One region of the Lactococcus sp. FSL W8-0209 genome, then DNA from elsewhere that is predicted to be linked to it. Evidence: riboswitches for the same ligand, from Rfam matches in the RefSeq annotation. Region 1 holds a riboswitch; the other holds the start of a gene.

Region 1 (4,217 bases):
GCTGCGTCAGAAAATTTCCTTGTGGTTACTTTTCCTCATGAGAATCTTGCTAAAAGAGTCAGTGAAAATGAAGAATTGCAACTTTTTTGTGGGAATCTCTTGAGTTCAATTGTTGGATTTGCGCCAGAAATTATCTCTCTTGCTGAACAAGACTGGCAAGAAGTTCGAGCGGAATATGTTTCTAATTTAAAATCTGAAAATGTTCAAGAAGATGAAGAAGATGAAAAAGAGCCGGATGAAACGGTAAACTTAGCTAAAGAACTCTTTGGTGAAAAAGTAGTCGAAATTAATGATTAAACTAATAAAAAAGCCGCTCATTGAGCGACTTTTTTAATCTTTATGACGACTTAAATCAACCTCTTTAAGGGGGATAAGTTTCGTTTTGTTTTTAAATTTATAACCCAAGTAAAGGATGAAGAAGAGTGGAATTGCGGCATACATGATGACGCCTTGCACCCAAGTTTTACCAAAAAGAAGCATTGGGTCTTGGCCGAGTGTGACTAAAACGGTCATAATTAAGGCTAAGATTGGACCGAATGGGAATAGTTTTGCATGATAAGGTAATTTTTTAACATCTTTTCCTTGAGCGACATAGGCGCGGCGGAAACGGAAGTGGCTAATTGCAATCCCAATCCAAGCAATAAATCCTGTTAAACCAGAGGCTGAGACAAGGAATGTAAAGAAGCTAACTCCGTAAATTGATGTCAAGAATGTGAGTAAAGCAACAGCAGTTGTAGCTAATAAAGCAATGAAAGGAATCCCGTTTTTTGAAGTTTTTGAGAAAATCTTTGGTGCGCCACCATCTTTAGCTAGTGAATAAAGCATCCGAGTAGAGGCATACATTCCAGAGTTTGCTGCTGAAACGACAGAAGTTAAAACAACGGCGTTCATGATAGAAGCTGCAATAGAGAGACCAACACGTTCAAATACAATTGTGAAAGGGCTTTGAGCAGCTGAATCTCCTCCAACTAAGTGGGGGTCAGTAAATGGAATGATAGCCGCCATCACGAAGATGGATAAGATATAAAAGACAAGAATACGCCAGAAGATAGAGTTCATAGCTTTAGGAATTGATTTTTCAGGATTTTCAGCTTCACCAGCTGTAATGCCGAGCAATTCTGTTCCTTGGAAAGAGAAACCAGCGACTAAGAGTACGCCGAGAATCCCTCCGCCGGTAGTGAAACTACCAAGTCCTCCGACAAAACCATGATTACCAACTGAAAGATTTTTAGCGACGTCAATATGACCGCCCATAATTCCAAAAATAGATAAGAAACCAATAATCAAGAATAAAACAACAACAGTAATTTTAATGGCTGACAACCAATATTCAGTTTCGCCAAAAGTTTTAACTGATAAGGCATTGATTGCAAAGACAATAATTAAGGCAATCAGTGAAAAAATCCAACTTGGAACATCTGGTAACCAAAATTTGATACAAAGGGCAACGGCTGTTAAATCAACCGCTACGGTAATTGCCCAGTTTAACCAATAATTCCAACCTAGAGCAAAACCAAAAGCTGGGTCAACATAACGTGTTCCATAGTCTGAAAAAGAACCAGAAGTGGGTAAATAAGTGGCCATTTCACCAAGTGATGTCATGAGGAAGTAAACCATTGCTCCGATAAGAACATAGGCAGTCAGTGCACCAAATGGTCCTGCCGTGTGAATGACATCGCCTGAAGTCAGAAACAATCCAGTTCCGATTGTTCCGCCAAGGGCAATCATGGAAACATGACGTGATTTTAAGCCGCGTTTTACTTGCGTCTCAGTAGTTGAGTTTGAAGAATTTTCCAAAATTCTCTCCCTAATAAAATTTATTCTACACCGACTTGTTTGACTCAGACTCAACCTTACTCCTGTTTAGTTTAGAAAAGTCTGAGAAAAACAAAAAAAGCAATCCTACTAGATAGAATAGATTGCTAAAGGTCCGACAAAATTTTAAAAATTTTCTTGAACGAATAGCCCTCCGCATGGTTATTAACCATTTGCGACAGTCTAGTGAGTTTTCCTCACTAGCCCAAGAACCTTGCTGAGCAACAAAATTCTTTCGGCAACCTCTCCTCCTCTAAATACGCGTCTTTGTTGTGCTCCAACTCGGCGTAGATTCATATCAGTTGCGACCTCTATCGATGTGTTATTTGTAATTCTAGCGCAATTTTAAGATGATGTCAAGGAAGAGAATGTAAAATTAATTACAAATAATCACTTTCTTTGTAAGTTTATTCATTTGTCATTTATGATATACTTATGAGGATAGGACTGCTATGTCAGTCAATAAAAATCAGTCTTTTTACTGAAATTTTCTAGGAGCAAAATATGGATTTTATTCGTGCCATTATTTTAGGTATTATTGAAGGAATCACTGAGTGGTTACCTATTTCCTCAACAGGGCATTTGATTATCGCTGATGAATTTATTCGTCTTAATCAATCAGCAGCTTTTAAAGAAATGTTTGATGTTGTGATTCAGCTAGGAGCAATTTTGTCAGTTGTTGTTCTTTATTTTCATAAACTGAATCCATTTAATAAGTTAAATCCAGCTGACAAACAAAAAACACCACGTGAAATTCAATTAACTTGGCGTTTGTGGTTGAAAGTTTTGATTGCGGCTTTACCAGCAGCGATTATTGGTTTACCACTTAATGACTGGTTGGACAAACATTTTTACCATTTTGTTCCTGTTGCCTTCATGTTAATTATTTATGGGGTAGCATTTATTGTCATTGAGCGTCGGTGGGTACCAAACCATGAATTTTCCGTAATGAATATTGACCGTTTGCCTTATCGTGCCGCTCTTTATATTGGATTATTCCAAGTGCTTTCTTTACTTCCAGGGACATCGCGTTCAGGTGCGACAATTGTCGGTGCTTTATTAATTGGTGTAAGTCGTGAAGTTGCCGCAGAATTTACCTTTTTCTTGGGTATTCCAGTTATGTTTGGAGCTAGTTTCATCAAAATACTTCACTTTTTCAAAAATGGGAATTCTTTAAGTTTTGAACAATTTGGGGTCTTGTTAGTAGCTTGTATAGTTGCCTTTGGGGTATCAATGGTTGCCATCAAGTTCTTGACCGATTATGTGAAAAAACACGATTTTACTTTCTTTGGGAAATATCGGATTGTGTTAGGGATTATCCTTCTTATTTATGCAATGTTTAAAGCCTTTTTGGGCTGAGAATGAGATAAATTATGCCAACTCTCTTTAGTTGGTATTTTTTATTTTAAAATAGTTCTCTTTGCTGAGGGAAAGTTTAAATGTATTCTTGCTAAAAATAGAAAAAAGTGATAGAATATAACTCTGTGGGAAAAACTCACAACTTACGCAGGACTCAACCTGCGTCATTAGTCCAAAAGGAGGAAAAATCAATGACTAAATACGAAATTCTTTATATTATTCGCCCAAACATTGATGAAGAAGCAAAAGCTGCCCTCGTTGAACGTTTCGATGGAATCTTGACTGACAACGGTGCTGCAAATCTTGAGTCTAAAGACTGGGAAAAACGTAAACTTGCTTACGAAATCAATGATTTCCGCGAAGGTATCTACCACATCGCAACTTTTGAAGCTGAAACAACTTCAGAAGCTTTGAGCGAATTTGACCGTCTTGCTAAGATCAACCTTGACATTCTTCGTCATATGATCGTTAAAGTTGAAGCTTAAGAGCTTTCATTTCTAAGGAGAAGTTCATCATGATTAACAATGTTGTATTAGTAGGACGCATTACTCGCGATCCTGAACTTCGATACACCCCTCAAAATCAAGCTGTCGCAACATTTTCATTGGCTGTAAACCGTCAATTTAAAAATGCGAATGGCGAACGTGAGGCTGATTTCATTAACTGCGTTATTTGGCGCCAACAAGCTGAGAATTTGGCGAATTGGGCTAAAAAAGGAGCTTTGATTGGGGTAACTGGTCGAATTCAAACACGTAACTATGAAAATCAACAAGGTCAACGCGTTTATGTGACTGAGGTTGTGGCTGACAGTTTCCAAATGTTGGAAAGTAGATCTGCTCGTGAAGGTATGGGAGGCGGAGCTTCTGCTGGTTCATATTCTGCACCTAGCCAATCTACAAATAATACTCCACGTCCACAAACGAATAACAATAATGCAACACCGAATTTCGGTCGTGATGCTGATCCGTTTGGTAGCTCACCGATGGAAATTTCGGATGATGACCTTCCATTCTAATAGGGTAAAATAATTGACGCTAAAGCGC
Region 2 (4,217 bases), 1.7 Mb from region 1:
GATCCATTTCAGCATATTTAAGTCCTGCATCAAGCACAAAAATTTGCTCTTCAACCTCAACTAAATACATGTTCTTACCAAATTCACGCACACCACCTAATGGAGTGATTTTAATATTAGACATAAAAACCTTTCTTGTCAGTGTAATTTATAATTTTTTCGATATAAAAGAATCTGTAAGTTATTGACAAATTCTGTCAGTAAATTTACAGTCCTGTTTTTAGCAATTTCCTTGCCATATTCACTCTCGAAATCGGTCGAGTGGGACAAGCGATATTGAAAAGATAATTCTACTTAGAATTAAAATAAAAGAGATTGGCATTCCAATCTCTACCGAGATACACTAATATAAGTTTAACCCAAAGCAAGTAAAAAAGCAAGTCAGTTTCATTTTTTATGGGTCTTACTTTTTTTCTAATCAAAATAGCGATATAATGGAAGGTAAGTTTTAAATGACAAGGTGGAAATTTTATGCAGATTACTTTCTTAACACAACTTGATTGGTTAATTCGATTAATATTAGCTGGGGTATGTGGATATGCCATTGGTTATGAAAGAAATAGCCGTTCCAAAAATGCTGGTACACGTACTCATTTAATTGTTGCTTTGAGTGCTGCTTTAATGATTATTGTCTCAAAATATGGTTTTATGGACATCATCAGTACCCATGGAGTCAATCTTGATCCTTCCAGAATTGCGGCTCAAATTGTAAGTGGTATTGGCTTTTTAGGAGCTGGAATGATTTTTGTTCACAATCAATCCGTTAATGGATTGACTACTGCGGCTGGAATTTGGGCAACTTCTGGTATTGGGATGGCTATCGGTTCTGGATTATATTTTATAGGTATTGTAGCTACTTTACTTATTTTACTTTTTCAAATTATTTTACACCAAAATTATCGATGGATAAAATCAGCGACAAGCGATCATCTTATTCTTCAATTAGAAGATTTTGAAGGTCTTCAACTGTTGCAACAACAGCTGAAAGAGGAAGATGTCAAAATTCTTAGTATAAAAGTTGAAAAAAAATCAAATAATTCTTTAAAAACAGAGCTATATTTGAACTTACCAAAAGCTTATGAAGTCGCTTCGTTAATGAGTCTTTTGGAATCGAATGATAAGATTAAATCAATTGAATATTGACCAACTTTTATAAAGAAAAATACCCTAAAAGGGTATTTTTTAATTTCCAATTTTTTCAAGAATTGTTTTACTTTCCTCAGTAGTACAAACTACAAGTGGTAAACGTAAGCCACCAACTTCATATCCTTTTGCATTCAAAACCGTTTTGATTGGAGCCGGACTTGTGACACTAAAAAGTGCATTTATTTTGGGTAATATTTTTCTTTGGATAGCCGCTGCTTTTTGAATAGAGCCCTGGTCTATTTCTGCAAACATTTCAAAAAATTCTTGACCTAGGATATGACTGGCAACCGAGATTACACCCTGACCTCCCAAAGCTTTAGTGTGAAAAGCTAGCCCATCTTCTCCAGTATAAACCAAAAAGTCTTTGGGTAGCTTTTCAATGAGATAAGCCAGATTATCAGTATTTGTACATTCTTTGATGGCAATTACATTTTCCAGTTCTGCTAAACGTAAGATGGTCTCTACCTGAATTTCAGTGACCACCCTTCCTGGAATATTATACAAAATAATTGGCAAATCACTCGCAGTAGCAATGGCTTTAAAATGTTGATAAATTCCTTCTTGGGAAGGTTTGTTGTAATAAGGAGTCACTGCAAGTCCCGCATCGATATAACCAAGTTCAGCAACTTCTTTGACAAATTCAACCGAATCACGTGTGTCATTAGTCCCAACACCCGCAATTAATGGAATACGGCCAGCCACTATTTTATTAACCGCAGCAAAAATTGCCAATTCTTCATCATGAGTAAGAGTAGGCGATTCAGCCGTTGTTCCAGCTAAGATAAGGCCTTCCGTATGATTAGCAAGTAAATCCTCAATGAGCTTAGGAAATGCTCCAAAATTAATTTGGCCATTTTCTTTAAAAGGGGTCACTAGGGCCGTGATGATACGTGCATTTTGTAATTTTTCAATTGTTTCTTTTGCTGACATAATTTCTCCTTATGTGTGAGCTTACTGACAAGCTCTTGTCAAGAGGTCAAAAAGAACCTCTTTTTATGCAAAAGAGGCTCTCAAAAGTTCGTCAAAAATGATTTTGATTAGCTCTCCTTTCTGTCAGTACTGACAGAAAGACAGTCTGTAGGATTTAACCACACAGCCCAAGAAAAATTTTGTGACAATTTTTCTTTCGGCAAAGAACGCCGCCATCAGCTTCAGTGCGTTCACCGCTCCACTAACTTCTTCGTCTTCGCAACCTCTAATTTTATTTGACCCATTATAGCATACTTTAGTAAACGAGGTCAAAAATTTTATTTTTATACAGTCTAATTTATTATTATTCTTTCGCAATTAATTGGATGAAATCTTTGATAACACGGCGATTTGGCTCATGAATATTTTTTGGAATTTCTTTAAATTTAAACCATTTCAGCTCTTCAACTTCACTCATTTGTGGTCTTAAACTCCCTGTGAAATCTCGACAAATATAATAAATGCCTGGCATATAAACTTGGTCCATATTGGGATAAGTTATAAAACGGTCTTGTCCTGAATAAATTCCTAAAAGCTCAAGTTTACCTGCTTTTAGTCCCGTTTCTTCAAATAATTCTCGGCGAGCAGTCTCCTCAAGTTCTTCACCAACTTCTATACCACCCGCATGTAAAGCCCAAGTTCCGTTATCTTTACGTTTTTGTAAGAGAATTTTTTCATCAGAATAGACAATAACGCCAGCTCCCAGATAAATCAAAAGCTCATGACCAATTTTTTCACGAATTTTACTGATATAACTCATTTAACAGAGCTTATTTCAGTTCAAATTTTAACTCATGAGTTGGTCTAACTAAGCCACGTTCATGTAGCGTTTCAGCAATTTGAACAGAATTCCAAGCTGCTCCTTTGAGTAAATTGTCAGAAACTACCCAAAGATGAATCCCATTTGCTGCATCCAAATCACGGCGAATACGACCCACAAAAGTTTCACGACGACCAACTGAATTAATGGCTTGTGGATAAATTTGATGAGCAACATCATCTTCTAAAACAGCTCCTGGGAATTCAGAAATCAAACGTTTAACCTCAGCAATATCTGCTACTTTTTTCGTTTCAACATAAACTGACTCAGAATGACCGTAAAGAACTGGAATTCTGACACAAGTTGCCGAAACCGCAATTGAATCATCTTCCATGATTTTCTTGGTTTCATTTGTCATTTTCATTTCTTCATAAGTATAATCGTTGTCAGTAAATACATCAATTTGTGCAAGCGCATTGTAAGCAATTGGATAATGTTTTTTATCTCCAGCAGACGGTAAAATTTCTGCTGACAATTCTGTCAGTGCTTTTCCATCAAGTGCTTCTTGGAGTTCACGATTTGTTTCATTAATTGCTGATTGACCCGCACCAGAGACCGCTTGATAAGTGCTGACAATTACTCGCTCAAGCCCATAAGCTTGACGAATCGGCTCTAAAGCAACCATCATTTGAATCGTTGAGCAATTAGGACAGGCAATTATTCCATTGTGTTTTTCCAAAGCATGTGCATTAACTTCTGGAACAACCAAGGGGACATTAGGGTTTTGACGGAAAAATGAGGTGTTATCTACGACAACAGCTCCAGCTTTTACAGCATAAGGGGCATATTTTTCTGATACTGAGCCTCCGGCTGAAAAAAGAGCAATATCAATGCCTTCAAAACTCTCCTCAGTCAATTCTTCTACAACAAGCTCTTGCCCCTTAAATTCAACAATTTTTCCTGCCGAACGTTTACTTGCAAGCGCACGTACGGTTTCTATAGGAAGTGTAGATTCTTCTAATTGTTCAAGCATACGTGTACCCACGGCACCAGTAACACCAACGACGGCGATATTATATTGTGTCATAATTGTCTGTCCTTTTCAGTAAATTATAATTATTATAGCGCTTTTAAGTTATAAGGGCAAGAAAAAATCTGCCTTTCGACAGAAATTTTTGTTTTTATTTAAACATAAGTTTAAAGACTGTAGCTGCAATTACTGCACCAACGATTGTGGCAACAACTGGAACCCAAGCGTACCACCATTTAGCGTCTTTATTTTCACCAACAACTGATTGTGGTAAGAAGCTATAAACGATACGAGGACCAAGGTCACGTGCTG

Evidence for each region. Region 1 has a riboswitch for lysine ahead of MKX45_RS00960 (amino acid permease). Riboswitches for the same ligand answer to the same signal wherever they lie in the genome.
Region 2: linked by a shared signal. The riboswitch ahead of dapA (4-hydroxy-tetrahydrodipicolinate synthase) and the one ahead of MKX45_RS00960 (amino acid permease) in region 1 are both predicted to bind lysine.

Annotation. Positions count from the first base shown of each region.
Region 1 covers NZ_JBBOVN010000001.1:185,299-189,515, reverse strand. Annotated here, with positions in the region: gene dnaX (DNA polymerase III subunit gamma/tau) at 1-297, shown strand, start outside; gene MKX45_RS00960 (amino acid permease) at 331-1,797, opposite strand; lysine riboswitch at 1,955-2,137, opposite strand; gene MKX45_RS00955 (undecaprenyl-diphosphate phosphatase) at 2,320-3,174, shown strand; gene rpsF (30S ribosomal protein S6) at 3,366-3,659, shown strand; gene MKX45_RS00945 (single-stranded DNA-binding protein) at 3,689-4,189, shown strand.
Region 2 covers NZ_JBBOVN010000001.1:1,876,662-1,880,878, forward strand. Annotated here, with positions in the region: gene MKX45_RS09285 (ribonuclease J) at 1-124, opposite strand, end outside; gene MKX45_RS09290 (MgtC/SapB family protein) at 472-1,143, shown strand; gene dapA (4-hydroxy-tetrahydrodipicolinate synthase) at 1,183-2,076, opposite strand; lysine riboswitch at 2,177-2,352, opposite strand; gene MKX45_RS09300 (NUDIX hydrolase) at 2,420-2,875, opposite strand; gene MKX45_RS09305 (aspartate-semialdehyde dehydrogenase) at 2,886-3,962, opposite strand; gene MKX45_RS09310 (MIP/aquaporin family protein) at 4,057-4,217, opposite strand, start outside.